5 linked regions of the Teredinibacter turnerae T7901 genome follow. Each later gene encodes a partner of the first gene's protein in a complex. Links are inferred from orthologs where the notes say so. Each region holds a gene or a part of one and is shown in the gene's direction. Other genes may lie near its edges.

The links.
Region 2: the proteins of dnaN (region 1) and holA are in contact, whole or in part, in a cryo-EM structure (PDB 8GIZ), measured with the Escherichia coli proteins. The link is inferred for Teredinibacter turnerae T7901 from one-to-one orthologs.
Region 3: the proteins of dnaN (region 1) and dnaX are in contact, whole or in part, in a cryo-EM structure (PDB 8GIZ), measured with the Escherichia coli proteins. The link is inferred for Teredinibacter turnerae T7901 from one-to-one orthologs.
Region 4: the proteins of dnaN (region 1) and TERTU_RS07655 are in contact, whole or in part, in a cryo-EM structure (PDB 8GIZ), measured with the Escherichia coli proteins. The link is inferred for Teredinibacter turnerae T7901 from one-to-one orthologs.
Region 5: the proteins of dnaN (region 1) and dinB are in contact, whole or in part, in a solved structure (PDB 1OK7), measured with the Escherichia coli proteins. The link is inferred for Teredinibacter turnerae T7901 from one-to-one orthologs.

What each region holds. Positions count from the first base shown.
Region 1 is NC_012997.1:1,489-7,430, forward strand. What follows is about bases 1-2,951. They hold dnaN (DNA polymerase III subunit beta), read left to right. Parts: upstream 1-899; coding sequence 900-2,003; downstream 2,004-2,951. Other genes in these bases: dnaA (chromosomal replication initiator protein DnaA), read left to right, coding at 1-834; recF (DNA replication/repair protein RecF), read left to right, coding at 2,054-2,951. In the rest of the region: more of recF, read left to right, coding at 2,952-3,190; gyrB (DNA topoisomerase (ATP-hydrolyzing) subunit B), read left to right, coding at 3,187-5,613; TERTU_RS00025 (peroxiredoxin-like family protein), read right to left, coding at 5,679-5,942. UniProt on the Escherichia coli protein: Confers DNA tethering and processivity to DNA polymerases and other proteins. Acts as a clamp, forming a ring around DNA (a reaction catalyzed by the clamp-loading complex) which diffuses in an ATP-independent manner freely and bidirectionally along dsDNA.
Region 2 is NC_012997.1:4,285,980-4,291,970, forward strand. What follows is about bases 1,941-4,940. They hold holA (DNA polymerase III subunit delta), read left to right. Parts: upstream 1,941-2,915; coding sequence 2,916-3,965; downstream 3,966-4,940. Other genes in these bases: leuS (leucine--tRNA ligase), read left to right, coding at 1,941-2,380; TERTU_RS17245 (LPS-assembly lipoprotein LptE), read left to right, coding at 2,380-2,916; TERTU_RS17255 (substrate-binding periplasmic protein), read left to right, coding at 4,129-4,940. In the rest of the region: more of leuS, read left to right, coding at 1-1,940; more of TERTU_RS17255, read left to right, coding at 4,941-5,166; TERTU_RS17260 (ABCB family ABC transporter ATP-binding protein/permease), read right to left, coding at 5,574-5,991. UniProt on the Escherichia coli protein: Part of the beta sliding clamp loading complex, which hydrolyzes ATP to load the beta clamp onto primed DNA to form the DNA replication pre-initiation complex.
Region 3 is NC_012997.1:3,023,364-3,029,335, reverse strand. Bases 1,024-4,004 are described here. They hold dnaX (DNA polymerase III subunit gamma/tau), read left to right. Parts: upstream 1,024-1,495; coding sequence 1,496-3,514; downstream 3,515-4,004. Other genes in these bases: recR (recombination mediator RecR), read left to right, coding at 3,857-4,004; TERTU_RS12110 (YbaB/EbfC family nucleoid-associated protein), read left to right, coding at 3,525-3,845; TERTU_RS12120 (methyl-accepting chemotaxis protein), read right to left, coding at 1,024-1,229. In the rest of the region: more of TERTU_RS12120, read right to left, coding at 1-1,023; more of recR, read left to right, coding at 4,005-4,450; rnd (ribonuclease D), read left to right, coding at 4,450-5,631; TERTU_RS12095 (YcgL domain-containing protein), read left to right, coding at 5,631-5,918; TERTU_RS12090 (YcgN family cysteine cluster protein), read left to right, coding at 5,928-5,972. UniProt on the Escherichia coli protein: Part of the beta sliding clamp loading complex, which hydrolyzes ATP to load the beta clamp onto primed DNA to form the DNA replication pre-initiation complex.
Region 4 is NC_012997.1:1,798,023-1,803,966, forward strand. The notes cover bases 1-2,953. They hold TERTU_RS07655 (DNA polymerase III subunit delta'), read left to right. Parts: upstream 1-943; coding sequence 944-1,963; downstream 1,964-2,953. Other genes in these bases: tmk (dTMP kinase), read left to right, coding at 1-43; TERTU_RS07650 (RluA family pseudouridine synthase), read right to left, coding at 152-778; TERTU_RS07660 (PilZ domain-containing protein), read left to right, coding at 2,053-2,406; TERTU_RS07665 (TatD family hydrolase), read left to right, coding at 2,478-2,953. Also shown: more of TERTU_RS07665, read left to right, coding at 2,954-3,272; TERTU_RS07670 (dUTP diphosphatase), read left to right, coding at 3,288-3,926; TERTU_RS07675 (malate dehydrogenase), read left to right, coding at 4,028-5,011; bcp (thioredoxin-dependent thiol peroxidase), read left to right, coding at 5,150-5,626. UniProt on the Escherichia coli protein: Part of the beta sliding clamp loading complex, which hydrolyzes ATP to load the beta clamp onto primed DNA to form the DNA replication pre-initiation complex.
Region 5 is NC_012997.1:742,475-748,378, forward strand. Bases 1-2,913 are described here. They hold dinB (DNA polymerase IV), read left to right. Parts: upstream 1-872; coding sequence 873-1,955; downstream 1,956-2,913. Other genes in these bases: TERTU_RS03125 (hypothetical protein), read right to left, coding at 1-524; TERTU_RS03135 (ExbD/TolR family protein), read left to right, coding at 2,739-2,913. Outside these bases: more of TERTU_RS03135, read left to right, coding at 2,914-3,155; TERTU_RS03140 (type 2 periplasmic-binding domain-containing protein), read right to left, coding at 3,423-4,280; gcvP (aminomethyl-transferring glycine dehydrogenase), read right to left, coding at 4,339-5,904. UniProt on the Escherichia coli protein: Poorly processive, error-prone DNA polymerase involved in translesion repair and untargeted mutagenesis. Copies undamaged DNA at stalled replication forks, which arise in vivo from mismatched or misaligned primer ends.

The sequences.
Region 1 (5,942 bases):
CAGCGTAAACCCGGTGCTCGCGTTGTGTATCTTCACTCTGAACGCTTTGTTGCAGACATGGTAAAAGCCCTGCAATTAAACGCGATCAGCGATTTTAAGCGCTTTTATCGCAGTGTCGATGCGTTGTTAATCGATGATATTCAATTTTTTGCTGGTAAAGAGCGTTCACAGGAAGAGTTTTTCCATACGTTCAACGCACTGCTCGAAGGTGGTCAGCAGATTATTCTCACTTGTGATAAATATCCGAAGGAGATTAATGGGCTGGAAGAGCGGTTAAAATCCCGCTTTGGCTGGGGTTTAACCGTTGCTATAGAACCGCCTGAACTAGAAACGCGTGTTGCCATTTTGAAACGAAAAGCCGAGTCGTCACGAATGCCACTGCCGGACGACGCAGCGTTTTTTATTGCTCAGCGTATTCGATCGAATGTTCGGGAGTTGGAGGGCGCATTAAAACGAGTAATTGCGAACGCCCAGTTCACTCAGCGCTCCATTAGCGTGGAGCTTGTGCGTGAAGCGTTGAAAGATTTGCTCGCGCTCCAAGACAGGCTTGTCAGCATTGATAATATTCAGCGTGTTGTAGCAGAGTATTATAAAATCAAGGTTTCCGACTTACACTCAAAGCGTCGTAGCCGGTCTGTCGCTCGTCCGCGCCAGGTCGCCATGTACTTAGCAAAAGATCTTACACACCATAGTTTGCCGGAAATAGGAGACGCGTTCGGAGGTCGTGACCATACAACGGTGCTGCACGCTTGCCGCAAAATACGTGATCTGCAGGAATCCGATGCGGATATTCGTGAAGATGTGAAGAATCTGTTGCGAACTTTAACCACCTAGGTGGTTTCTCCGTATAAAATTACACTATTAGAATATTCCAGGACCCAGCAGGAAAGAGCCGTAGTATGAAATTTACCGTTTCACGTGAAGCATTAATCAAACCTCTGCAATTGGTTGCAGGTGTTGTCGAACGTCGCCAAACCATGGCAGTGCTGGCCAATGTGCTGATGGAGATTGAAGGAGATCAACTGTCTTTAACGGGGACTGACCTGGAGGTTGAAATTATCGGCCGGGTACAGCTCGAGAGTGCACCTGGCAACGGCGAAATAACGGTACCCGCCAAGAAGTTTCTAGACATTTGTCGCTCCCTTCCTGATAAATCCGTTATCGAGTTTAGTCTTCAAGATCAAAAAGCTACGGTAAAAAGCGGAAAATCTCGTTTTACTTTGTCGACATTGCCAGCGAACGAGTTTCCGGCGGTAGAGCAGGGAAGTAACGATATAAATATAAGCTGTGAGCAAAAAGAGATAAAACGGTTGATCGACCGCACTGCGTTTGCAATGGCCCAGCAAGATGTTCGCTACTATTTGAACGGAATGCTTTGGGAGTTGCGGCCTGGTGAAATACGTGTAGTTGCAACCGACGGACACCGGCTCGCTGTTTGTTCTCGCCCTGTCGATGTAGATGTGAGCGAAATAAAGCAAGCTATCTTGCCGCGTAAAGGTGTCATCGAGTTGGCACGTTTGCTTAACGATAGTGAAGACGGTGTCGAAGTGTCCCTAGGTTCCAGCCATATGCGCGCTTCCACGGCTGAGTACACATTTACGTCCAAGCTTGTCGACGGTAAATTCCCGGATTATGAACGGGTACTACCAAAAGGCGGCGACAAGGTCGTTCTCGGTAATCGCTCGGACTTAAAGCAAGCATTTGCGCGTACTTCAATCTTGTCCAATGAGAAATATCGTGGAGTTCGGTTGGAACTTGTCGCTGGGTCTCTCACTATCATTGCAAATAACCCGGAACAGGAAGAAGCTCAAGACCAGGTAGAGGTTGACTACAATGGCGACGCTCTTGAGGTTGGCTTTAACGTTAGTTACCTTCAGGATGTTGCTAATGTATTGGATTCGGAAAATATTAAAATTACTCTTTCTGACTCTAATAGTAGCGCACTGTTGGAAGAGCCTGAAAATTCAGACTCGTCTTATGTTGTTATGCCAATGCGCCTCTAAGAAGCGAGGGCTTGCTTAAGTACGCCGTTTAGCTGCACCTGCAGCGCACTATGCCAACACTCCGTCGCCTAGATATATCTGAGTTTCGTAACCTTCGCTCCGCTACGCTTCAGCCGGGCGAGGGTATTAACCTTATCTCTGGCGAAAATGGCTCTGGTAAGACATCTATTCTTGAATCAATTAGCGTCCTGGCTCATGGGCGCTCCTTTCGTACCCACAAATTTCGCCGTCTTATCAACAATGACGAAAAAAGTTTTACTCTTTTCGGTCAAATATTTGAAGGCACCACGCGAAATATAGGTTTAAGTCGCGCTAGTAATGGCGATATACAGATTCGTATCGATAGTAAGGCTGCGCACACAGCAACTGAGCTTGCGGAGTGTCTACCGTTGTTGGTTATGAATTCTGCTTCGTTTCAATTGCTAGAGGGTAGTGGTCAGGTAAGGCGCAAGTTTTTTGACTGGTTGGTGTTTCACGTGAAACAAGAATTCAAGCACTATTGGAAGCTATACGCCCGTTGTATTAAACAACGCAATAGTTTGCTGCGGCGTGATAAAATTACACGTTCCGAGTTATTGCCGTGGGACCAGGAATTAACAAAAGCAGCTCAACATATAGAATCTATGCGGTCAGAGGTGTTTGAACTATTTCAAACCCACTTCTTAAATGAAATTGGGCAGTTCGATTTTACGGAAACTCTGGGTGCTGAGCTATCTTGTACATATGTTTCTGGTTGGTCGAAGACCGGTAATTATAATGAGCAACTCGAAGATCAATTTGAGCGGGACGTAGCAGCGGGATATACGCACATTGGCTCACATAAGTCAGACGTAAAGATAAATCTAGCGCGAGTCCCAGCGGTCGAGGAATTATCTAGAGGACAACAAAAGTCCGTCATTGTCGCACTGTTTTTAGCAGAAGCACTGGTATTTCGGACTACTACCGGCCGAACGCCGGTGTTTTTGCTAGACGATTTGCCCGCTGAACTAGACGAAAAAAATTTGAGAATTGTTGGTAAAGCACTAAAAAATTTAGGATCTCAAGTATTTGCTACAGCGATAGACCCTAAATCTATTCTCACCGGCTGGGAGCTGGTTGATGATGAAAGCCTGAGAATGTTTCACGTGAAACACGGGCAGGTAGAACTGAAGAATGACATTACACTAAGAGACAGTTTCTTACTATGAGCGATACAGAGCACAACTACGATTCGTCGAGCATCAAAGTTCTTAAAGGCTTGGATGCTGTTCGCAAGCGACCAGGGATGTATATTGGAGATACAGACGACGGTACCGGCTTGCACCACATGGTTTTCGAACTCGTGGATAACTCCATCGACGAAGCCCTCGCTGGCCACTGTAGTGAGATTCTGGCAGTTATCCACCCAGACGAATCTATTTCTGTCTCGGATAATGGTCGCGGGATACCGACGGAAATGCATGAAGAGGGTGTTTCCGCTGCAGAAGTTATTATGACGGTATTGCATGCTGGCGGTAAATTCGATGACAACACCTATAAAGTATCAGGTGGTCTGCATGGAGTGGGCGTGTCAGTAGTAAATGCCTTGTCCTCAAAGCTGAAGCTGACCATCCGCCGTGGCGGTAAAGTCTGGGAGCAAGTCTACAAGCACGGTGTACCGCAAGCGCCTTTGTCAGTGATCGGTGAGACTGAACTCACGGGCACAGAGGTACATTTTTGGCCCTCAGCAGAGACCTTCAATAACATTGAATTTCACTTTGAGCACCTAGCGAAACGCCTGCGTGAACTCAGTTTCCTCAATTCCGGTGTGCGCATTCGTTTGTTGGATGAACGCAGTGGTAAAGAAGAAGTCTACGAGTACGAAGGCGGTCTTAAAGCCTTTGTAGAGTTTCTGAATCAAAACAAAAACCCAATCAACAAGGTAATGCACTTTACTGCTCAGCGAGAAGACGATGGCGTAGGCGTTGAAGTTGCTCTGCAGTGGAATGATGGCTTTCAGGAAAACATCTACTGCTATACCAACAATATTCCCCAGAGAGATGGTGGCACCCACTTAGCAGGTTTCCGGGCAGCGCTTACCCGCGGGCTTAACAGCTATATCGAGCGTGAAGGTATTGGTAAAAAAGAGAAAGTCGCCACCACTGGTGATGATGCCAGGGAAGGTTTGGTTGCCATTATTTCGGTGAAAGTACCAGACCCGAAATTCAGCTCGCAAACCAAAGACAAGCTTGTATCGTCTGAAGTTAAAACTGCGGTTGAGCAGGAAATGGGCTCAGCGTTTAACGATTATCTGCTGGAAAACCCACAGGAAGCGAAATCTGTCGTGGGTAAGATGATTGAAGCCGCAAAAGCCCGTGAAGCCGCACGAAAAGCGCGAGAAATGACCCGACGTAAAGGCGCATTGGATATCGCAGGCTTACCGGGGAAATTGGCAGATTGCCAGGAGAAAGACCCTGCACTTTCCGAACTTTACCTGGTGGAGGGTGACTCCGCTGGCGGTTCCGCCAAACAGGGTCGTTCACGTAAAACACAGGCGATCTTGCCGCTTAAAGGTAAGATTCTAAATGTTGAAAAAGCACGCTTCGACAAAATGCTGTCCAGCGCCGAAGTCGGTACACTCATCACTGCGCTGGGTTGTGGTATAGGCGCGCAAGAGTTCAACCCGGACAAATTGCGCTACCACAGTATTATCATCATGACGGATGCGGACGTAGACGGTTCCCATATTCGCACCCTGTTGCTCACATTCTTTTTCCGCCAAATGCGTGAATTAATTGAGCGTGGCCATATTTTTATCGCACAGCCACCCTTGTACAAAATCAGCAAAGGCAAGCATGAAGAATACTTGAAGGACGACGATGCACTTCAGCAGTTCCTTACAAATGCGGCTCTGGAGCAATCCAAACTTCACTTGTCCGCGGATGCGCCAGCATTATCTGGTGAGCAATTGGAAAGCCTGGTAAAAGACTACCGCAAAGGCATTGCGGTGATCGACAAACTCTCACGGCTCTACCCCAACGAAGTTCTGCACCAGATGTTGTATCTACCAGCATTACAGGCAGAAAGCTTTACCGACGAAGCTTTGGTAACCGAGTGGAACGATAAACTGCAACTGCGCCTGGACGTTCTCAACGCAGAGAGCAAAACCCATCGGTTTATCTCCGTGGTAAAAGAAAACAAAGAGCGCGGTGAATTCACCCCAGTAATCGAGCTGACCGCCCACGGTGTTGCACACACAATTCGTCTGTCATCCGATTTGTTTAGCTCGGATGACTATCAAGTGATTACTGCACTGGGTGAAAAGCTGAATGGTCTAATAGAAGAGGGGGCGTTCGTAGCCAAAGGTGAGCGTACTCGCGAAGTAAACAACTTCGCTGAGGCACTCGATTGGATTATGAACGAATCCAAAAAAGGCTATAACATCCAGCGCTACAAAGGATTGGGTGAAATGAACCCCGAGCAATTGTGGGAAACAACCATGGACCCGGAAACCCGCCGTATGCTCCAGGTTACCGTGGAAGACGCTATAGCCGCAGACCAGATCTTTACCACCCTGATGGGAGACCAAGTAGAACCCCGCCGTGACTTTATCGAAACCAATGCACTGGCGGTGGCTAATCTGGACGTGTAGTTTTTAACTTACATCTATTCGCTTTTTCAAAATCAAAATCCCGTGCCGAAAGACACGGGATTTTTTTAGACTCTGCTTTTGACTTTCTTTAAACCGTCCAGCACCGCCAATAGCTCCGACGGATCGGGCCTGCGCGTGTAGTCAGGATTCACTTCGGAATAAACGATTACGCCATCCTGGTCGATAACGTAACGCGCTGGCATTGGTAACGTCCAACTCGATTCTCCATTAAAGACTTCTAGATCGGCACCAAGTTGTTTGTGCACCGCTTTTAGATCCTCCGGTACTTGCCAGCGAAGGCCAAATTGGTGGCCTAAATCTCCTTTAGT
Region 2 (5,991 bases), 4.3 Mb from region 1 along the record:
CGAAGACACCAGCAAAGAAAAGTTCTACTGCCTCGCCATGTTCCCCTACCCCAGCGGTCGGCTCCACATGGGCCACGTGCGCAACTACACCATCACCGATGTAATTGCACGCTTTCAGCGCATGCAGGGCAAAAACGTGCTGCACCCTATGGGCTGGGACGCTTTTGGTTTGCCCGCAGAAAACGCGGCTATCAAAAACAACACCGCGCCGGCCAAGTGGACCTACGCCAATACCGATTACATGCGCAGCCAGCTAAAAGAACTAGGCTTTGGCTTCGACTGGACCCGCGAAGTGACCACCTGCAAACCGGATTACTATCGCTGGGAACAGTGGTTCTTCACCCGCCTTTACGAAAAAGGTCTGGCTTATAAGAAAGTCTCAGCGGTGAACTGGTGCCCGAATGACCAGACCGTACTGGCCAACGAACAGGTGGTGGAAGGTTGCTGCTGGCGTTGCGATACCCCGGTAGAACGCAAAGAAATTCCGCAGTGGTTTATTCGCATTACCGATTACGCCGAAGAGTTGCTTAAGGATCTCGACAAGCTGCCGCACTGGCCTGAGCAAGTGCGCACCATGCAGAAAAACTGGATCGGCAAGAGTAAGGGCGTGCAGATGAGTTTCGACCTGAGCGCGCCTATCGCCGGTCACGATCACTTTGAGGTTTACACCACTCGCCCCGACACCACCATGGGTATTACCTACGTCACTCTTGCGGCGGAGCACCCCATTGCCCTGGCCGTGGCGGAACACAACCCGGCTCTCGCAGAGTTTATCCAGGAATGCAAAGTGCAGTCGGTTGCCGAAGCCGATATGGCGAGTATGGAGAAAAAGGGCATGGATACCGGGCTCAAAGCCCTGCACCCTATTACCCGTGAGGAAGTGCCCGTTTGGGTTGGCAACTATGTATTGATGGACTACGGCTCCGGCGCGGTTATGGCGGTTCCAGGTCACGATCAGCGCGACTGGGAGTTCGCACGTAAATACGATCTGCCCATCAAGCAGGTGGTCGCCAGCAAAGACGGTGAAGAGATCGACCTGAACACAGCCGCGTTTGTCGAAAAAGGCATTTTAGTGAATTCCGGCGAATACGACGGCTTGGATTTCAACGCCGCCTTCGAAGCCTTGTCGCAAACCCTGGTTGCAGCAGGCAAGGGTCGTGTAACCACCAACTACCGTCTACGCGACTGGGGCGTTTCGCGCCAGCGCTACTGGGGTGCTCCCATCCCTATTTTTAACCTGCCCGATGGTGGCGAAATCCCCGTGCCCGCACACAAGCTGCCAATTCTGCTTCCGGAAGACGTGGTGATGGATGGGGTACAGTCGCCTATTAAAGCGGATGTTTCGTGGAAAAAAGACGAGTTGGACGGTCAGGCAGTCGAGCGCGAAACCGATACCTTCGACACCTTCATGGAGAGCTCCTGGTACTACGCGCGCTACGCGGGGCCCAGCAGCGAATCCATGATCGACAGCGACAAAGCCAACTATTGGCTGCCGGTCGATCAATATGTGGGCGGTATCGAACACGCTATTTTGCACCTGCTCTATGCGCGCTTTTTCCACAAACTGATGCGCGACGAAGGTTTGGTCGCCTGCGACGAGCCTTTTGAGCGTCTGCTGTGTCAGGGCATGGTGCTGAAAGACGGCACCAAAATGTCCAAATCCAAAGGCAATACCGTCGACCCAGCCGAACTGATCGGTCAATACGGTGCCGATACCGTCCGCCTGTTCACCATGTTTGCTGCGCCGCCGGAGCAGAGCCTGGAGTGGACCGACAGCGGTGTTGAAGGCGCCTTCCGGTTCCTTAAGAAATTATGGAAAACCGTGCAAACTCACCTGGCGGCTGGCGAACCCGGCGAGTTGAACCCCGCGGAGTTGAACGACACGCAAAAAGACCTGCGCCGCAAAACCCACGAAACCATCGCCAAAGTCACCGACGACTACGGCCGACGCCAAACCTTCAACACCGCTATTGCCGCGGTTATGGAGTTGCTGAACGAGGTGGGCCGCAATGCCGATCGCGCCAACGAGCAAGGTCTTTCGGTTGAGCGGGAAGCGCTGGAAGCTGCCGTTCAGGTTCTCGCCCCTATCGTGCCGCACATCTGCCACGAGCTTTGGTTAGCACTGGGCCACAGTGAGCCGGTGCTGGACGTCACCTGGCCTGCGGCAGACGAAGAGGCGATGGTGAAGAGCTCAATTACACTGGTTGCCCAGGTCAACGGCAAAGTACGAGCGAAGCTGGAAGCACCCGCGGACGCCGACAAGGATGCACTGGAGAAGCTCGCCCTGGCAGACCCGAACGTACAGAAGTTCATCGCCGATAAAATGATCCGCAAGATCATCGTAGTACCAGGAAAACTGGTCAATATCGTGGTGGCCTAGTGAATCGCTCACCTTTCCCGAAAACCAGCGCGCTGCTTGCCTGCGCGCTGTGTCTGGTCCTAAGCGCCTGTGGCTGGCAGTTGCGCGGGGTTAATCCGCATTCCACCAGCACCGCGCTGCCAAGCGAGCTCCACGTGCTGGCCCGCGAACCCAACAGCGCCATGGCACGGACACTGCGCCGCATCCTCACCAGTAAAAATATACACCCCACCAGCACGGCGGCTCTCACGCTCGAACTGGATGACGTACGACTCGAAAAACGCCCGCTGTCAGTAAGCGAAACCGGAGTGACGGCGCAGTATCAGCTTGTGCTGACCGTGCGCTATCACTACAGCCAGGGAGCCGCTTCAGCCCAACCGCTACGCAGTGCAGTACAGGAAGTTTCCAGTTGGCGCACCTACGATTTCGACCCGAAGATTATCGTCGCCAAAAACCAGGAAGAGCAGGCGTTACGCGAGGAAATGCGAGAAGAATTAGCCTGGCGTATGCTCGATGCGGTACCTGAATTATCCCGTGCGGAAGTGACGGCAGATTAATGGCCAAGCTTCGCGCCGACCAACTTCCAGGCGCGCTGAAAAAGCGCCTGGCACCGGTGTACCTGGTTACCGGAGACGAACCTCTGCTGAGTCAGGAGTCCTGCGATGCGATTCGCCAGACGGCGAAAAAACAGGGCTTTATTGAGCGCGAGCTGTATCACACAGACGCGGGCTTCAGTTGGGACGAGCTGTACAACGCCACCAATGCCATGTCTCTGTTCGCAGACAAAAAAATTATCGAAATCCGTATACACAATGGCAAACCCGGTGATGCGGGTAGTAAGGCGATTCTGGAGTTTTGTGCGAACATCAACGACGACACCTTATTGCTCCTGGTAAGCCCCAAAATCGACTCCCGCAGCCAGAATAGCAAGTGGTACAAAGCGATAGACCAGGCCGGGGAAGTCATCACCATCTGGCCAGTCGGCCCGGCACAATTGCCGCGCTGGGTGGATACCCGCTTAAAGCAAGCCGGTCTCAACGCTGACAGCGAAGCTATCGATATTCTCTGTGCCAAAACGGAGGGCAATTTACTCGCCGCGGTACAAGAGGTGGAAAAACTCAAACTGGTCGCTGAGGGAAATTTTATCGATGCCCAGATGATGGCCAACGCGGTTATGGACTCCGCGCGTTACGACACCTTCGGCATGGTCGATAAAGCAATTTTTGGTGACAGTCGCGCGGCGGCAGAAAGCCTGCAGGGGCTGCGCGCTGAAGGTACCGAAGCCCTGGCACTGCTGTGGGCGCTGACCCGCGATATCCGCACGCTCACCAATATCAAAGAAGGCCTGCAAGCCGGAGAGAACTTCGACCTGGCCGCTAAGCGCAACGGCGTATGGGATAAACGCAAACCGCTGTTCAAACAGGCGATCCAACGCCACAAACTGCCCCAACTCTACGGCCTGTTGCGCAAAACAGCACTGGCTGATCGCATCGCCAAGGGTAGCGCCAAAGGCGATATCTGGAATCTGCTGCTGGATATCACACTCGGGCTCGCTGGCGTTAATGTCCACAGTGCCAAAACTGCCCGCCAGGAAATCTTGCGCTAGCCGCTTATCCCCTATTTCTCCAGCTATCGACCCGCACTGCCATACTTGAATATACTTGGGAACGCTTGAATCAATTCTTGCCAGGCCCAAGCCTGTAAGCTTGTACGGCGAGAACTCACTCAGCCAAGCTCCATCGTGCAGATTGGGGCAATGGACGACTCTCATGCCGGTACAGCGACTCACCAGGATAGCGCTCACACTTGCCCTGTTTGCTAGCGCGCTTCCGCTCGCCACGGCAGCAGACTCAATTCCCGTGCGCGTGCACGAGATTGAAAACCAGGGCGCCTACAATAAGCGCTACAGCTACTTTCTAGTGCTACTGGAACATGTGCTCAATGCTTCTTGCGAAGAGTGTGTCATCGAGAAAGTCGCCTTCCCCTTGGCCACGTCCACACGTAACGCGGTTCACCTGCAGAAGGGCCGCATCGATGTTGCCTGGATCAACACAAACCCCGCCCGCGAGAAACTGCTGCGGCCTGTCCGAATCCCTATCTACAAGGGGCTGATTGGCTGGCGGCTGCTACTTGCCCGCGAAGGTACAGCCAACAAACTGAGGAACGTAGCCAACCTGGAACAACTGCAGACATTTTGGGCCGGTCAGGGGCACGATTGGCCCGATACGCCCATTTTAAAAAGTGCCGGCCTTCAGGTGCGCACCAGCGACAGCTGGGAAGGCATTATTCATTTATTGCAGCAAGAGCGTATCGACTACTTTCCGCGTGGTTTGAACGAAATTATTTACGAAGCACAAACCCTGCGGCATCAAGGTATTGTGATTGAACATTCCCTCGCCTTGCACTACCCGGCAGCCGTGTATTTTTATGTCGCCAAAGACAATCAGGTGCTTGCACAACGGCTGGAGGCTGGGTTTGAAACCATTATCAAAAACGGCGAGTTCGACCGGTTGTTCCACCACTTTTTTGGTGCCGATATTCGCGAAGCTCACTTGGAAACGAAGCGAATTATCGAGCTGAAAAATCCTAATCTGCCGCCGCTCACTCCCCTTTCCCGCACTGAGCTGTGGTTCACCCCGGCAAACGTTGTTACTTCAAACGCTGTTACTTCAAACGCTGTTACTTTAAAAGCTGGTGCTGCAAAAGCTGTTGCTTCGGATACATATAGTGAATCTCTTCCAGAGGCTGTTTCAGCAGGTCCTGCCAGTGCACCGCCGGAGAACGCAGCCCCACCAGAGCCGCAGTAGGCAGCCATTCGATCGGCGCATCGGACAATCGATTTTGCAAGCCTTTGAGATCGGGGTTGTGCGCCACCAGCAGTACTGACTCCAGGGTATCGTCCAGCGATAACAGTGTTGTAAGCATCGCATCAACCCCCTGAAAATAGAGCCGGGCATCGACGACTCTGCAATGTTTGGGTAACCCCAGCACTTGCCGAAACGCCCGCGCCGTGCGCCGTGCGCGCTTTGCCGGGCTGCATAAAATAGACTGCGGCACAACGCCAGAGTTGTCGCTGAGCCACTCACGAAAGAGCGCGGCCATCTGCGGTGCATCCCGCTTGCCCCGCGCATTCAGTGGCCGATCCATATCGGCCAACTCCGGGTTCTTCCAGGACGATTTAGCGTGACGCAATAAGTACAGGGTTTTCATAGGGTCACGCAGACTTCAGCTGAAGCTGCCACAGCTGTGCGTATTTGCCGCCGAAGGCGAGCAGCTCATGATGGTTGCCTTGCTCAACGATTTCACCGTTATCCAACACCAGAATTTTATCCGCGTCCACAATGGTCGAAAGGCGATGCGCAATAGCCAGACTGGTATGTGCAGCCGCCACTTCGCGCAACGCCAGCAAAATGCTCTGCTCGGATTTACTGTCGAGCGATGAGGTGGCCTCATCGAAAACCAGAATCGGTGGCTGTTTCAGCAAGGTGCGCGCAATGGCAACCCGCTGCTTTTCACCGCCGGATAATTTTAATCCGCGCTCACCGACAAGCGTGTTAACCCCTTCTGGAAGCCCGGCAATAAAGGCGTCCAGGTGCGCGCGTTTGATCGCACTCATCACATCCGCATCACTG
Region 3 (5,972 bases), 3.0 Mb from region 1 along the record:
TCGTCTGCAACAACGGCAAACCCGCGACCCTGCTCACCTGCGCGAGCGGCCTCGATTGCAGCGTTGAGCGCCAACAGATTCGTCTGTTCCGCAACCGCTTTGATCACCAGCACCATGCCACCAATTTGCTTGTTGTGCTCAAGTAACGACTCGATGTACTCCACCGAGTGATTAATATCGTTGGACAGAGTTGTAATTTGCGCCGTAGAGGCCTTCATGACCTCGACGTTTTTCGCTGCGTGGGCGTTGGCTTGCTGGCTGGACTCGGCCGCGCTCCGGCAAAAATGTTCTATCGAGTTTACCGATTCGCTCATTTCCTGCGCGGTGTTTGCAGCTTGAGTAAGCTCGCTGCGGGTGTAGTGCGACTTTTCAAGGGCTTGCTCGCTGGTAGTCTTGAGTTCGTTTGCGGTTGTGGTGAGGTTGCTTGCAACGCCCTTTGATTTATTGATAAGGGTTGCGGTTGTCGCCATCATCGTATTGAAGTCCGCAGCAATATCGGCAAACTCGTCGTGATTGGCCACCTGCATGCGCACTGATAAGTCCGCTTCGTCGCTCACCCTCCTCATCGCCTCTCGAGCAATGGCCACCGGAGTGCGAATCGAGTTCAGCACGGCTGCGGATATCAGCAGAATAACTAAAATCGCCGAGGCTAGAATCAGGTTAAGGGTCTGGTGATGGCGGCGGGATTGCTCGTGCTTTGCTTGAAAGTCCGCCATGGTTGCCGCGGACAAGTGGCCGTTCAGCGACCGCAGCCAGGCGAGCACCGGATCAATCTCTGCATACAGCTCCAAATCGATAAAGTTTCCCATCTCGTAACCGGATTCTTGTGTTACCAGGTTATCTAAACGGGCCAAAATACGTTGCAGAGCCTGTTTCTGCTGGTCGTTCGGCGCGAGTTCTACCGCCAGCTCGGGGGCGTTAGGTAATTCCGGCCAGTGCAGAGCAATAACGTCCTTGGCCTGGTTGATCGCGCTGCGGGTCTCGCTCCAAAGCATCATCCCAGCCCGCGTTTTATGGGCTGTATCGAGAACATTTTCGGATAAGCTGCGGTCGATCGCGGTAATCGCGTTCAGTTGCATGAAATGCGCGGCAACCACGGCTTCAGAGTGGGTCAGGTCCTGTTCGGCGTCACGCATAGCGGTGAAGGAAATTCCGCCCAGAACAACAATTGGCAGTAGTGTGAGAATCAACAGTTTGTGTGTTACACGAAAGTAACTCAATCCCAGCATAAATACATCAACTCGGTTATTAAGATATGTCGGAGAAATAGTTTTCCGTTCTAAGTCTAGTTAGGTTCGCGGCCCGTCTTGTTACGATTTTGTGATAGTTTCAGTGCGCGGCTGGGGTACCCAGGGGATGCCTGGCGGAATTCAGTTGCACTCGTCAGGGTGTACAAGAAAAGAGCAAGATCGAGGTTCTAAATCGCGCCTCGATAAAAAATACGCTTCACGGGTATAATGCCCTGCTTTTAATAACGCGAGATATTTCAACTTCAATGAGCTATCAGGTTCTTGCGCGCAAGTGGCGACCCGCTAATTTCCGCGAAATGGTGGGCCAGGAGCACGTTCTGCGTGCGCTGATCAATGCGCTTGATCACAACCGATTGCACCACGCTTACTTGTTTACGGGTACGCGGGGCGTCGGCAAAACCACTATTGCCCGGATTCTCGCGAAATGCCTTAACTGCGATAGTGGCGTTACATCTACGCCGTGTGGCGAGTGCACATCCTGCGTTGAAATTGCTGAGGGCCGGTTTGTCGACCTCATCGAGGTGGACGCAGCATCGCGTACCAAAGTTGAAGACACCCGGGAACTACTCGACAACGTTCAGTACGCACCCACGCGCGGGCGCTACAAAATATACCTGATCGACGAAGTGCACATGCTCTCCAACCACAGTTTCAACGCATTGTTGAAAACGCTGGAAGAGCCGCCTGAGCATGTGAAGTTTCTGTTGGCCACCACCGATCCGCAGAAACTACCGGTAACTATCCTGTCCCGTTGTTTGCAGTTCAATCTCAAAAATATGAGCCCTGAACGCATAGTGGGGCACCTGCAAAATGTGCTGGAGAAAGAGGCGATTCCCAGTGACAACGCGGCATTGTGGTCGCTGGCTCGCGCTGCGGATGGCAGTATGCGCGATGCGTTAAGCCTCACCGATCAAGCCATCGCCTTTGGCAGTGGTAAAGTTGCCGACAGCGATGTGGCTGCGATGCTGGGCACTATTGATCACCAGCTTATTCAGCGGTTGATTGAAGCCCTGATTGAAAGCGACGGCGCCAGATTACTCAACGCTGTAGCCGAGTTTGCAGAGCACGCGCCGGACTTCGATGCAGCGCTCAGCGATTTGCTCACGATGCTGCACCGCATCGCCATTGCCCAGGCACTTCCCGAAGCGCTCGACAACAGTTTCGGTGATCGCGCACAAGTACTCGATTTTGCTGCGCGTCTCACACCAGAGGATGTGCAACTGTTTTATCAGACGGCGTTGATAGGTCGGCGTGATTTGCCCCTGGCCTCCGACAGTCGAAGCGGCTTTGAAATGTCGTTGTTACGCATGTTGGCGTTCCGTCCGCAGGGCTTGGTAGACGTTCCGGCTAATGTGCTGCCCGCGTCCGTAGCACCAGCATCGCTCGGTGCTACGGACGCGCCCGCACAGGAGAACGCACCGGCAAAAAAGTCTGAACCTGAGTTGCCCGTGCCTGCATCAGTGGCAGGCGAGCCAATTGCTGCGCAGGCTGATGCTCCAGCTCCACAGCAGGCACCAGAGAAGAATAATGTTGCACCGGAATCTTTGCGCGAACCGATTGCTGCACCTGGGCCAGGGTCTGAGGATTACCCTCCCTGGGAAGAAGCGCCTGGAACACCGGTTGACGTCGAGAGTTTGCATCTCTCTGTTGCCAGCGACGCAACGCCATTGGCTGAAACCACGCGGCCGGGTAAATCAGCGGCCGCGAGCATCGCTGCGCAATTGCGTGAACAAGTTAAGGAAATTACCGGAGCCGAGGGGTTCTCGGCGCCGAAACGGCCGCCTGCAGATTCTCCCGCTCAGTCGATATCACAACCGCAACAAAAGCAGGCAAATAGCCAGCATTTGGGGACAAAGGTTGAACTTCAGCAATTGACCCCCGATAACTGGGTAAAGGTGTTCCGTACCGCGAACATCCGCGGCATCATGCAGAGCACGGCCGCGAATGTGGTATTGCTCGGGCGCGAAGAAAACCACCTGCTATTTGCGCTGGATGAATCGCGTGCGAGTCTGTATGACAGCTCGCATGCGCAACGGCTGGCGGATCTGTTATCGGATTATTTTGGCATGCCGGTGAAAGTGGATATTCAACTGCAATCGCTGCCGCCCGAATTACAAACTCCGGCGCAAATTGGCGAACGAGAAAAACGAGAGCGCTACGAAAACGCGCTTGAATCTTTGGCGGCAGATCCCGTTGTACAAACTTTACAGTCAGTATTTGGGGCTACCCTTAACGAAGGGTCAGTGACGTTTCCCAACGAGTGAGAGGTTATCTATGAAAGGCTTGGGCGATTTGATGAAGCAAGCGCAGGAAATGCAGGAAAAGATGCAGCGCATGCAGGAAGACCTTGCCAACCAGGAAGTGCAGGGCGAAGCTGGCGCAGGTTTGGTTGCTGTAATTATGACTGGCAGGCACGACGTAAAAAAAGTCACCATCGATCCGAGCTTGCTGAGCGAAGATAAAGAAATGCTTGAGGACCTTCTGGCGGCGGCGGTGAACGATGCTGTGCGTCGCGTCGAAGATGCCAACAAGCAAAAAATGTCGGACTTGACCGGCGGCATGCAAATGCCCCCTGGCTTCAAAATGCCGTTTTAGTCGATTCTTTCATGTTCTCTCCCTTAATAGACCAACTCATCACCTCATTGCGCGTATTGCCGGGCGTTGGCCCAAAGTCGGCTACTCGCATGGCCTTTCATCTTCTGGAGCGCAATCGCGAAGGGGCTCAGGCGTTGTCGCAGGCCCTGGCTGAGGCGTCGGCGCAGGTCAAACGCTGTGAGCAATGCCGAACCCTGACTGAGCAGCCGTGTTGCGCAATTTGTGCGAGTAGTAAACGCGACCGCCAGCTTATGTGTGTTGTTGAGTCGCCTGCAGATGTTGTTGCCATCGAGCAGTCAGGGACTTTTTCAGGGGTGTATTTTGTCCTGCACGGCAAATTGTCTCCCATTGACGGAGTCGGGCCACGCGAAATTGGTATCGACCAATTGGAGGAGCGTTTTCAAGCTGAGCCGATCAGTGAGGTGATTATTGCCACCAACCCCACGGTTGAAGGGGAGGCTACGGCACATTACATTGCCGAGCGGGCAAAAAAGAACGCAATAAAAGTTACGCGCATTGCTCATGGGGTACCCTTGGGCGGTGAGCTGGAATACATTGATGGTGGCACGCTCGCGCATGCCATCAGTAGTCGTCGCGAGATCTGATGTCTGAACAACTAAGAAAACAACCGGTTCAATGGATAACCACTGCAGCCGAATTAAAGGCGTGTTGCGATAAATGGATCACCCAGCGAATGCTGGCGGTAGACACCGAATTCATGCGCAGCCAAACCTATTACCCGATCACCGGGCTTATCCAGGTTAACGATGGCAACACCAGCTATCTTATCGATCCGCTCGCGTTTGACGACTTTACCCCCCTGGCAGAGTTGATGGAAAACCCCGGTGTTCTCAAGGTGTTGCATTCCTGTTCGGAAGATCTTGAGGTGTTCCACCGGTTTCTGGGGATAGTGCCCAAGCATATGCTGGACACACAGATCGCGAGTGCGCTGTGCGGTTATGGGTTTTCTGTGGGCTTTGGCAAACTGGTTCACGCGGTACTCGGCGAAGAGCTGCCGAAAGAGGAAACCCGCTCAGACTGGTTGCACCGCCCCTTAAGCAGTGCGCAAATTGATTATGCCGCTATCGATGTGGAATACCTTTATAAGCTGGCGTCGATTTTAGTCCTGAAATTGAAGAATCTCGGCCGGTTAACCTGGGTGGCTGAAGATTGCGAGGCGATGCTTCGTCAGTTTGCGGACAACCAAGCGGTCGATAACAGCGACGCAAGAATAAAGCAGGCGTGGCGCCTGTCCCAGCGGCAGCTGGCGATATTAAAAAAACTTGCGCAGTGGCGGGAAGAGGTCGCTCAGCGGCGCGATGTTCCCCGCAACCGCGTGATTAAAGAGCATTCATTGCTCGATTTAGCACAGCGCACGCCGGACCATGTTGCCCAGTTGCGCAAGCTCGACGGTATAAACGAGCGCATGATCCGGACAGATGGTGCTGACCTGATCGCGTGTATTCAGGCGGGTATGGACGTGCCGGAACACGAGCTTCCCGCGCCTCTCCCGCGCCCCCTTAGCGGTAGCGAAAACAAGTGGGCGAAAACTGTGCGGGAAAAAGTGTCCAGCGAAGCCGAGCGCCTGCAACTGGCCCCGGAAATTTTGCTCAAGAAACGCGATTATGAAGCGCTTACCCGTGCTTTTATGACTCCCGACGACATTAACCAGCAAATCATCGAGGCTCGTCTGGCCGAGTATTTGACCGGCTGGCGGTACAATTTGCTAGCCGCGCCTTTGGCAAAAGTCATTTTGCAAAGCTACGGGTTGGCGGAGTCCTGCTAATGTCAAAACTCATTGTCGATATTTACCGGTCTGCGCGCAAAGAGGGAATGTATCTCTATGTTCGCAAAGGCTACGATTTGGAACAATTACCTGCAGCACTTCTCAGCCAATTTGGACGCGCGGAGCACGCGATGGGCATGTTGTTAACTGCCCAGAAAAAGCTCGCACGAGCAGATGCGCAGGCGGTAATGGCGGCGATCGAGGCGCAGAATTTCTACCTGCAAATGCCACCTGCCGCGAGCGCTGAAGATGACTACATGCAGCAAATCCCGAACAGTAAACTTTGATGTGCGACTATGACTGATTTCTGGGAAATGCCGCTTACCGAATTATCACCGCAA
Region 4 (5,944 bases), 1.8 Mb from region 1 along the record:
GGTGCAGACTGATATACAACGTGCGTTGGAGGCGTTTCTGTAAACGAGGGAATTGCCGTAACGACTTATTCGCGGCGTAGTCGGTATTTTCGATGGTGTGCTTCTCGGTCTAGCTGCTGATTTCGAATTAGTGTCAACAGGTTCTAAGTCATTAGAAGTCGGGTTCGCAATGGATGCTGGTTGGGCATTGTGTAAATGGGTGTACAAACTCCAGCGTTGTGGCATGAAGTAAAAGGCGATCGGATGCTTGCTGGATCGCGTCGGGAGCGTAAAAAGCGTCACCCAGGATGGGATGTCCAAGTTGTTGCATATGAACTCGCAGCTGGTGGGAGCGACCCGTGATAGGCGTTAGCTCAATACGGGTAGTTTGCAGGTCCAGCCGCCTCTCCAGTACTTTGTATTGCGTATGAGCGTGTTTACCCTGTTCCAGGTCTACTTTCTGCTTCGGTCGGTTTGGCCAGTCGCAAATCAGCGGTAAGGTGATTTCGCCGCGATCCTCGGCAACAATACCTGCTACCGTTGCCGTATAGGTTTTAGTCATTTTGCGCTGCTCGAACAAGCGACCGAATCGCACCAGGCTTTCGTGGGACTGCGGGAAAATAACCAGGCCAGATGTAGCCATATCCAAGCGATGCACCACGCGAGAATTGGGGTGTTGGTGTACAAGCTGATCGAAGGCGTTATCCGGAGTTGCCAATCCGGGAACGGTGAGCAGCCCCGCGGGCTTGTTGATGGCGATGATATGATCGTCTTGATAAATAATTGCTAAATCTTGCATATCGGCATTTTATGGGAGTGGCATAAATTTCGGAATATCAATGACAGCGTTTTGTTTTCATGGCTGTAAATATTGCCGTTATTGAAGCGCGCTCTGTGGTCGAAAAAGTGTGTTTATTGGCATGCAGGGTTAATAAAAGCAATAAAGCAAAGTTGAGCTAAATTCATGAGTAAAACAACACCGCCTTACCCCTGGCAAAATACCTATTGGCACCAATTTGCCGGGCAGGTTACTCAGGGGCATTTGCCTCATGCGATTTTATTGCAGGGGGTAGCGGGTATTGGTACGGAAAGTCTTGCGCGGGCGATGGCCGAGTTTTTGATGTGCTCGTCTCCGGTTGAACAGGCTGCATGTGGGCAATGTAAAGTGTGTCGTTTATTGCAGAGCCACAATCACCCCGATCTGTTTCTGCTCTCGCCGGAGGAGAAAAGCGTTGTTATCAAAGTTGATCAGGTTCGCCAGCTGACTGAATTTGTCGCGAAAACCTCGCAGCAAGGTGGTCGTAAACTGGTAATCATTGAGCCCGCAGAAGCAATGAATATCGCTGCCGCAAACGCACTCCTGAAATGTTTCGAAGAACCCTCGGGTGACACGGTTTTTATATTGGTGTGTCATCACGCTAACCGGCTGCTGCCGACCATTCGCAGCCGCTGTGCTTGTCACACGCTTCCAGTGCCAGAGCGTGCCCTGGCCGTATCCTGGCTGGAAACCATGGGCGTGGAAAGCGCGGCACTCCTGCTGGATGAAACTCATGGCGCGCCACTTACTGCGCATCAGTGGTCCCGAGACGACGTTATTGCAAGCCAGGACAAGGCGTGTGAGCTGCTGGTTGCGGCCTTGCAGACACAGAAGCCAGTTACTACGGTTGCAGGCACGCTTGCTGGTGAGTGCTCGGGTCTCGAACTCGCGGAGCTATTGATCAATTGGCTGGAACAGCTGATCCGTGAGCGAACTCGTGGCAGCCGACGGTCGCTGCTTGCCCACTGGGAGCCGTTGGTTGGTGTTGCTCAGGCCCTATCTACCGTGGAATTGTTCAAGCTGCGCGAGGTCTATTGCCAGCGCAAAGCACAGCTACTCGCCAACCCTAATTTGAACGCGAACATGGTAATCGAAGATTTGCTTTTGGAGTGGCAAAGGTATGCACTTCAAGCCGCGCGGCAAGGGAAGTTAGTGGCACAAGTATAAACTTCGCTGTGCTTTGGTTAGCTGCGTTATAATAGAATTTAATGTCACCTATGTGGCTGTATATTGTTTGATCAGGAGTTAGTGTCGCAATGAAAGGTTTAGGCGGTGCCGCCCGCAATGGTATTCTCTCGTTGACGATCCGCGATAAGGCGGTGCTATACGCCGCTTATATGCCATTTGTGAAAAATGGTGGTTTATTTATCCCGACAAACAAGAGCTATAGTCTCGGCGATGAAGTTTTTATGCTACTGAGCCTGATGGACGAGCCCGAAAAAATCCCGGTGGCGGGTAAAGTTGTTTGGATCACCCCTAAGGGCGCTCAAGGCAACCGCGCAGCGGGGATAGGTGTGCAATTTAGCGGGGAGGACGATGTCGCCTCGAAGAAAATCGAAACATACCTGGTTGGCTCGCTGGAGTCGGATCGCCCCACCCATACAATGTAGCCATTTAGGGCACGGAGGTGGCTCCCGCCAGTTTTGTGCTGCCTTACCCTTCAATCCTTTCGAAAGTTCGCATGCTTGTTGATTCTCACTGTCACTTAGATCGTCTCGACCTTACAAAATACGCCGATGGACTCACTGGTGCCATCAATGCCGCCCGGGCACAGGGGGTTGCGGAGTTGCTGTGTGTTTGCATTAGCGAAGAAAACCGCGACAAGGTGGTCGCGATAGCTAAAGCGTTTGATGGCGTATACGCCTCGGTGGGGGTGCACCCCTCCGACGTAGGCGACTCTGTCGTATCCGTCGCTGCATTGAGTGAGTGGGCCGCCATGGACCGGGTAATCGCACTGGGAGAGACTGGGCTCGACTACCATTACAGCCAAGACACTGCCGAGGCGCAGAAACGGAGTTTCGCTAACCACTTAGTGGCAGGTGCGGAGCTGAAACTTCCGGTGATCATTCACACACGAGCGGCAAAGGCCGACACTCTGGATTTAATGGCGGCACATGGGTGTCGCGAAACCGCTGGTGTGATGCACTGTTTCACCGAAGATTGGGAGATGGCGCGCGCGTCACTGGATTTGGGGTTTTATATCTCTATCTCGGGAATTGTCACTTTTCGCAATGCGGCTGAACTGCGTGATGTGGTGCTGAAGATCCCCGCCGATCGATTACTGGTTGAAACTGATTCGCCGTACCTTGCGCCTGTACCATTTCGGGGCAAACCCAACGAGCCACAATATGTGCGGCAGGTGGCGGAATATATCGCGGAGCTGCGTGGTGTGGCGTTCGAAGAGTTAGCTGAGCAAACCACCGCAAATTTTGCCCGCTTGTTCAAGACAAAACAGCGTTGGGCTGCACCTGTTTGAGGTTATAGGTTATACATGTATCAACAGATAAAAACCATGTTGCTTCTTCAGGAAGCGATGAATTCAAAAGTCAATCCATCCTGGCGTGAGCAAGGCTATGCCTGGTACCGCGCTGTATGGGTTGAGTGCGCGGAACTGATGGACCACTATGGTTGGAAGTGGTGGAAGAAACAATCGCCAGATCGAGATCAGGTCGTTCTCGAGTTAATTGATATCTGGCATTTCGGTCTGAGTTTGTATCTGCTGAAATGTGGTACCGATGACGAAAGCCTTGGCAGGCTCGCCGAGCAGATCGGGCAAGAATTTCTGCTCGATGCCAATCGCAGCGATGAGAATTTTCGCGACGATCTGGAGGCCTTTACCGAAGCGACATTAAGTACGAAGGATTTTTCGATTCCGCTTTTTTGTCGGCTGCTCGATGGTGTAAAACTTGATTTCGATCAGCTGTTCAATAAGTACGTAGGTAAGAATGTGTTAAACCTTTTTCGTCAGGATCACGGATACAAAGAAGGTACCTACAACAAGGTTTGGGCCGGGCGTGAAGATAACGAACATCTCGTCGAAGCCCTTGTGAACCTGGATAGCACGCGCAGCGACTTTGCCGACGCGTTGTACCAGGAGCTAAAACAGCGATATTCCTCGCACAACGAGTAGTATCTCGTCCATTTCTGTATGGGGTGGCGGCGCGATTTGTCCGAAAGGATAGCCTGCTGCGCCAGGAAAGTTAACGTTAACCATAAGCACGGAGATTTATTGTGAAAGCACCCGTAAGAGTTACTGTGACCGGCGCAGCAGGTCAAATTAGTTATTCGCTCTTGTTTCGAATTGCCGCTGGCGAAATGCTTGGCGCGGATCAGCCTGTAATTTTACAAATGCTGGAAATCACTCCTGCGCTAGAGGCTCTGAAAGGGGTTGCAATGGAGCTGGACGACTGTGCATTTCCGCTGCTGCATAGCATGGTGTGCACTGATGACGCAAATGTCGCTTTCAAAGATTCAGACTATGCGTTGCTGGTTGGTGCTCGTCCCCGCGGCCCTGGTATGGAGCGCAACGATTTGTTGGAAGCGAATGCCGCAATCTTCTCTGTTCAAGGCAAGGCGATTAATGATCACGCGTCTCGTGGCATTAAAGTCTTGGTGGTGGGTAACCCGGCCAATACCAACGCACTGATCGCGCAGCGCAACGCGCCTGACATCGACCCGCGTCAGTTTACTGCGATGACTCGCCTGGATCACAACCGCGGCATGAGTCAATTGGCGAGCAAACTGGACGTATCAATTAACGACATTACCAAAATGACCATCTGGGGCAATCACTCTTCTACCCAGTACCCTGACCTTTACCACGCATTGGTTAAGGGCGACGCTGCAATCGATAAAGTCGACAGCACTTGGTACGCGGAAGAGTACATCCCAACAGTGCAACAGCGTGGCGCAGCCATTATTAAAGCTCGTGGTGCATCCAGTGCAGCCTCTGCGGCAAATGCTGCGATCTTCCATATGCGCGATTGGGCATTAGGTTCTCCTGAGGGAGATTGGGTGAGCATGGGCGTGTATAGCGATGGTAGCTATGGTATCGAAAAAGGGCTGATTTACTCTTTCCCCTGTGTGTGTAAGAACGGTGATTGGGAAATTGTACAAGGCTTGAGCATTGATGAATTCTCTCAAGCGCGTATGACCGCAACCGAAACTGAGTTGCAAGGCGAGCGGGACGCCGTAAAAGCGTTGTTGCCAGCTTAGTAAGGTACTCGTGCCTTCTCAAAAAGCGCGGTGTTACCGCGCTTTTTTTTTGTCCGTTGGAAAAGCATATTGCAAATATACGACCTATCGCGACAATATTGTCGACTGGTCTGATTACTTTTTGTGAGGTTTGACTCTATGGCTATGCCAAAAATTGGAAACAAAGCGCCCGCATTTACCCTTAAGAACCAGGAGGGGGAATCGGTTAAATTATCCTCTTTTGCCGGGGAGAAAAATGTAGTGGTTTATTTCTACCCTAAAGCGATGACTCCAGGGTGCACCACGCAGGCGTGCGGTATTCGTGATGCCCAAGCTGAGTTCGAAGCCTTGGATACAGTGGTGTTGGCGATTAGTCCAGATCCGTTCGAACGTTTGAAAAAGTTTGAAGACAAACACCAGCTGAATTTTATTTTGCTCTCCGATGAAGACCACGCAGTGGCCGAAAAATACGGTGTCTGGGGTCTAAAAAAGTTTATGGGAAAAGAATTCATGGGCATTTTGCGAACGACATTTATCATTGGCAAAGACGGTAAGTTAAAGCATGTTATGGACAAGGTGAAAACAAAAACACACGACCAGGATGTGATAAAAATTATTCGCGAGACATTAAACTAAGCTATCAACGGATCTTCATCACCTCCGCGAGTGGGCTTGTTCGCTCAATCGGGAGGTGGCCTTGCCTTCTAATAGTGCTTTCTCATGAGTATGCGCTATATCTAAAACTTTAGTTGTTGTCATTCCTTATAACAACGAACTAGTTTCTCCATTCGAAGTGTGAATTTGTTAACGATTCTACAGCACTGCCTTGCGATTCCTCGCCGCTAACTCCTTGTTTTAAAGAAAGAAAATTGTTAACGAATCGTTAAAACTCGTTTTGGCATGTTGTTTTTAATTCATTCTGAAAGTTAACATGTAAATGATAGGCTTACTAAA
Region 5 (5,904 bases), 740 kb from region 1 along the record:
GCCTTAGCTTTTTCGGCTGCGGCGGTTTTCTTCGCTTGCGCCTTGGCTTTTACCGCGGCCTTTTTGGCTGCGGCCTTGTCTTTCACCGCCTGCTTCTTGGCTGCCGCTTTTGCTTCGGCATTAGCCTTTTTCAGGTATGCAGCCTCTTCTTTAGCTACCGCTTTTGCCAGCGCAGCGGCTTGCTGAGCTTCGGCTTTAGCTGCTGCCAATTCGGCTTTTACTTGAGAAAGCTCTTTTTTTGCGGCTGCAGCTGCGGCATTCGCGGCAGTAGCGCTGGTGCGGGCAGCTTCCAATTGTTTAGCTTGCGCTGGAGTTTTCTTCTTGCCGCGAACCGCAGCAAGTTTGGTTTTCGCAGCGTCAGCTTTTTTGATTGCAGCTTCAGCGGTTTTTGTTACTTTGGCGACGGACATTTCAGCAGCTTTAACAGCTGAAGTTCGTGCCTGTTCTAACTTGGCTTTTAACGCGGAGAGTTCCTTCTCCAGCGCAGCCACGGAATCTACAACTTTTGCTTTCTTAGCGGCCATAGTAGTTACCTTTTTTACCCTTGGTTGATCATGTTATTTGAAGTTGTAGCACTACATTACGAAATAACAAGAAAAATTCAAGTTTTTTCATCGATTTAGAGACGATTTATGGTGTTTTTCTTTAAATTTTTTAAGTCGCGGGGGGAGAATTAGCGAAATTTAATTAATTCTTCAAAAAAAACGGGATGACGGACGATTTTTGAAAAAAATTAGTGCGCTCAATATGGAGACGTTTTTTTAGGATTTAAACACTAAAAAAGCAATAAATTTTCACCAAATTAACTGTATAATAATACAGTATTTGTCGGCGGGTTATCCTTACAAAATTTCAGTTTCAGGCGGTGAGCCATGTTGAACTCTCCTCGTAAAATTATTCATTTGGATGCAGATTGTTTTTTTGCCGCGCTGGAAATCCGGGAAAACCCTGATCTGGCCGATTTCCCATTGGCGGTAGGCGGTGATCCAGGACGCCGAGGCGTTATTTCCACGTGTAATTATCTAGCGCGTCAATACGGGGTTCATTCCGCAATGCCTTCTGCACACGCTAAACGTCTTTGCCCTGAATTGGTGATTCGGAGTTCGAATTTCCCACTTTATAAGCAGGTCTCTGCGCAAATGTTTGAAATTTTTACCCGCTTTAGTGAAAAAATTGAGCCGCTGTCGCTCGATGAGGCGTTTTTAGATGTGTCCGACTGTCAGCAGTTCCATGGCAGCGCTACGCTTATCGCGAGAGAAATAAGGCGGCAGGTAGAGACTGAGTTGGGGATTACGGTGTCTGCAGGAGTGGCTCCAATAAAGTTTTTAGCGAAAATTGCAAGCGATTGGTCTAAACCGAACGGGTTATTTACGGTTACTCCAGATAAAGTGACAGAATTTGTCAAGGATCTACCGCTTCAAAAGCTCCCTGGCGTAGGTAAAGTCACTCGCGAAAAACTGGCTCGTGAAGGTTTATTGTATTGCCGCGATCTGGAGTCTTATTCCGAACATGAGTTGGTGCAACGTTTTGGACGATTCGGCGCGAATCTCAAACGCATGTCCGTGGGGATCGATGAGCGAGAGGTAAAATCCTCCCGAGAGAGAAAATCGCTCAGTATCGAAACAACTTTTGCTAGGGACATTTCTTCCCCAGGGGAAATTGCGGATCAAATTGACCAGTTGGTTGTTGGCCTTGAGGAGCGCTACAACAAACTCCAGAGAAAAGTTGCTGTCAGTAAGAAATTTGTGAAACTAAAGTTCGACGACTTCACTCAAACTACACTCGAATCGTCGGTGAGCCGGTGCGGGAAAATATTCTCCTCGCAAGAGTTTGAGCGAATGTGCTACGCCGCTTGGGCTCGTCAAAAAAGACCTCTAAGGTTGCTGGGCGTCGGTTTGAGTTTTGCGGAGCGGTCTCACCCTCAAGCGCAATTGAGTTTTCCTTTTGCGAACTAAGCCAATTACCTGTTAACGCTAATGCGCTGGAATTGTGATTGCTTCGTTTCAGTTGTGAAATAGGCGAGTCTTGAGGCCGTTATTTGTTTAGGCGCGACGGCATTGGCTCGGATTATACATTTGCTTCGGCAGTTATTTGTCCACCAAAACGTGGAGACGCTTGGGGCTTTTATACATCCAAATAACTACTTCAAGTCGATCTTTTACCAACGGTTTACTTGAAATTGAGCCTCCATTCGAAAATTCAATTCAGAGTGTGCTGTTCGAGCTCAATGTACGGTAAGTGCTGTGAGTCATGTAGCGCTGAATACTGATCAAAATAGCTCGATAACCTGTTTGTTCTTGATTCTGGTATGGCGATAAATCCATGTTTTTTATGATGGTATCCCCCCATTCGGTTACCGGACGTTGTTGGACGGATGACTGATTAACGAGGCTGATGGACTCAGCCCCAGGATATTAGGCCAATTATTGATCATAATTGGGCGCTAGAGCCCTTACAGACAGAAATTTGACCTGGATACTGAGTGAATGCATTGGATGCAAGCAGTCTTAGAAAAGATCGTGTAGAATGCGCTGACTTAGCTGTCGATAAACCTGCTGCGCCGCAGCAGCCGGCCGGTTAAACCGGTGCTACACTTAGCGCTTTGTTGTCAGCTTGCTGGTAGCCTTTCGATGAGGTCGCGATGCTCGCAGTGCGCTGTGGAGTACAATCGGGGTGGCACTTATCAGCAGATAGGCCATGAACTCCGCGATCACGCTATTTTAACTGGAGAATAAACTGTGAGTCGTAGAAAACGTAAGCAATCAGCCGAAGACAAGGCTGAAATCGATTTGACACCCATGCTCGACGTGGTGTTCATCATGTTGATCTTCTTCATTGTGACTGCTTCTTTTGTGAAGGAGAAGTCGCTGGGTTTGAATGTTCCCGAGAACACTGATAACCCACCACCACCCGATAGCGAAAGCAAAAGTATCCTTATTCAGGTGAATGCTAACGATGAAATTTTCATCGATTCGCGTCGTGTTGATATTCGCTCGGTACGTTCACTTATCGCACAGAAGAGCGCAGAAAACCCTGAGGGTGGCGTTGTTGTTATGGCGAACGAGCAAGCGTCTACCTCAACTTACGTCGCTATAGCAGATGCTGCCCGCGAAGCTAATATCTACAACGTATCGCTGGTGCCGCGCGCTAAATAATTTGGCAAATCTAGGTTACGAAAAGCCGCACTTGTGCGGCTTTTTTTATGTCTGTAAGTTGACGTGACGCAAAACTTGAAAAGGCTGCGCCACAAATGATTGCTGCAGGCCGCGCTTTTATTCCCGTGGGTGTTACAGGGCTTACAGGAATCACTGGGTTAAGAGGTTCCTAAACACTACAACCGCTTTCAGCACCGCAGGTATGCTTTGAGCGAGCCAGTTAGAGCGATTTTCAATCGCTAGCAAAATATTGAGTTAGAAACTCGGTTATTCGCGTTTAGGTGGCTTGTACCAGAGCAACTCGGCAACAGGAAAATTCAGGTCGTTCCGCTCCAATGCAATGATACGACGTGTACCGAGTTGCGAGCGCTGGATTGCGCGTCCATAAAACTGGTTGAATGTGCGCTCGAAGTCGCCGTTGGCGATTGCGGCGTAAAGGCCGCTTTCTATGGCGGTTGCCAGTTCTGGCGAATCCCTTCTGGTGAAAAAGTAATAGGCGGCGCGGTAGTGCAAAACGATATTGGGTTCCACCGTAAGCCCACGAGCAAGCGGCAACGATTGTTCATCCCAAATTTCAATAACCGAGCGGGGAAAGTAATCAATGCGGCCCTGGTCGAGCATTTTGAATAAACCTTCCCAACTGGCGGAAAGCTGGAGTGGGATACCGTTGCGGCGCAGTATTGGATTATCGGGCCAGTTGTGTCCCTGGCCCGCTTTAAAGTGGCTCAGATGGGTGAGATTGTGCGTATTTTCGAATTGTCTCTCATCACCCAGTTTTACCAGAGCAAGCCTCCAGCCTATCAGCCCCCGAAAAAGCGGTAAACGAATTGGCCGCAACAGTTTCTCCCTGTGGAGGTTGGTATTGAGCCAATGCAGGTTGTATTCACGCATTTGCAAAAAGTTTTCGCTGCGGGTTTCGCCAAAACTTGGCCGCTTTACTGGGGTGAGCGCAAACGGGTGACCGCTGTTTTCCAGCGCCAGGCGCAGCAGCGTGAGTACATAGGCATCAAATCCATGAGGGTTTCGGTCGCTGGGCTCGGGGTAGGTGACATGGAGCTTGGTAGGGGGCGGGGTGTAGGGCTTGCTTTGGCTATTGCAGGCACTGGCGCCTGCAATAAAAGACACAAATAGTAACGTTTTTACGCCGCCCCGCTTTCGCTGTTTACGGGGCGGCAAGTGAGGGTTAGCGGTAGTCGTCGACCCCGGGGCAGGAACAAATAAGGTTTCTATCTCCGTAGACATTATCGATACGATTTACCGTGGGCCATACTTTGTGGTGTTTTAAATAATCCAAGGGTCTGCAGGCCTGGTCGCGTGTATAACTGCGATTCCACTCACTGTTGCACACATCATCGAGGGTGTGTGGTGCATTGACCAGCGGGTTATCGTCCGCAGGAAGTTCTCCCTGTTCGATTTTGCGAATTTCTTCGCGGATTTGAATCATCGCGTCGCAAAAGCGATCCAGCTCAAATTGATTTTCAGATTCTGTAGGCTCGATCATTAATGTACCAGCCACCGGAAAACTCATCGTTGGTGCGTGGAAACCAAAGTCCATCAGCCGCTTGGCAATATCTTCTTCCGATACGCCACTCGCCTCTTTTAAAGGACGCAGATCTAACAAGCACTCGTGCGCCACAAAACCGTGCTTGCCCGAATACAAAATAGGGAAGTGATTTTTAAGGCGTTTTGCAATGTAGTTTGCATTTAGAATAGCGTACTCACTGGCCATTTTCATGCCTTTGGCACCCATCATGCGGATATACATCCAACTGATCGGGAGGATGCTCGCCGAGCCCCAAGGGGCCGCAGACACAGTACCGTTGGCCGCAACCGTGCCCGGTATTTCTTGCAATGGATGTGCAGCGAGATAGGGTGCGAGGTGATCCTTAACGCCGATGGGGCCCATGCCAGGACCGCCGCCGCCGTGAGGAATACAAAATGTTTTATGTAGATTCAGGTGGGAAACGTCGCCGCCGAAATGCCCGGGTGAGGCGATGCCCACGAGAGCATTCATATTGGCGCCATCAATATACACTTGTGCACCAACTGCATGGATTTTGTCGCAGATTTGCGTGATATTTTCTTCAAAAACACCGTGGGTTGAAGGGTAGGTAACCATAATTGCAGCAATATTTTCGCCGTGCTGTGCAATTTTTGCGTCAAGATCGGCGATGTCGACATTGCCGTCATCGTCACAGTTTACAACCACGACTTTCATTGAAGCCATCTGCGCCGATGCCGGATTGGTGCCGTGCGCAGATTGCGGAATAAGGCAGATGCTGCGCACTTCGCCCTTGGCTTCGAAATATTTTTTAATGGTCAACAAGCCAGCATATTCGCCCTGCGAGCCAGCATTTGGTTGCAGGCTGATAGCATCGTAGCCGGTGCAGGCTGCCAACATGTGCTGTAGCTGGTTGAACATTTCGGCGTAGCCTGCCGCTTGCGAAATAGGTGCAAACGGATGCATATTGCCGAACTCCGGCCAGGTGACCGGAATCATTTCTGCTGTAGCATTCAGCTTCATGGTGCAGGAACCGAGCGGAATCATCGCGTGGTTTAACGCGATATCGCGGGATTCGAGTCTTTTTAAATAACGCAGCATTTCTGTTTCAGAGTGATACTGCGAGAATATTTCGTGCTGTAAGGCGCGGCCATCGCGCAGAAGGTTTTCCGAAAGCACGGCTTTTTGTTGTGCTTTAGCTTCCAGGCTGGGCATATCCAGCGGCGATTCGCCACCCGCAAAAACGGC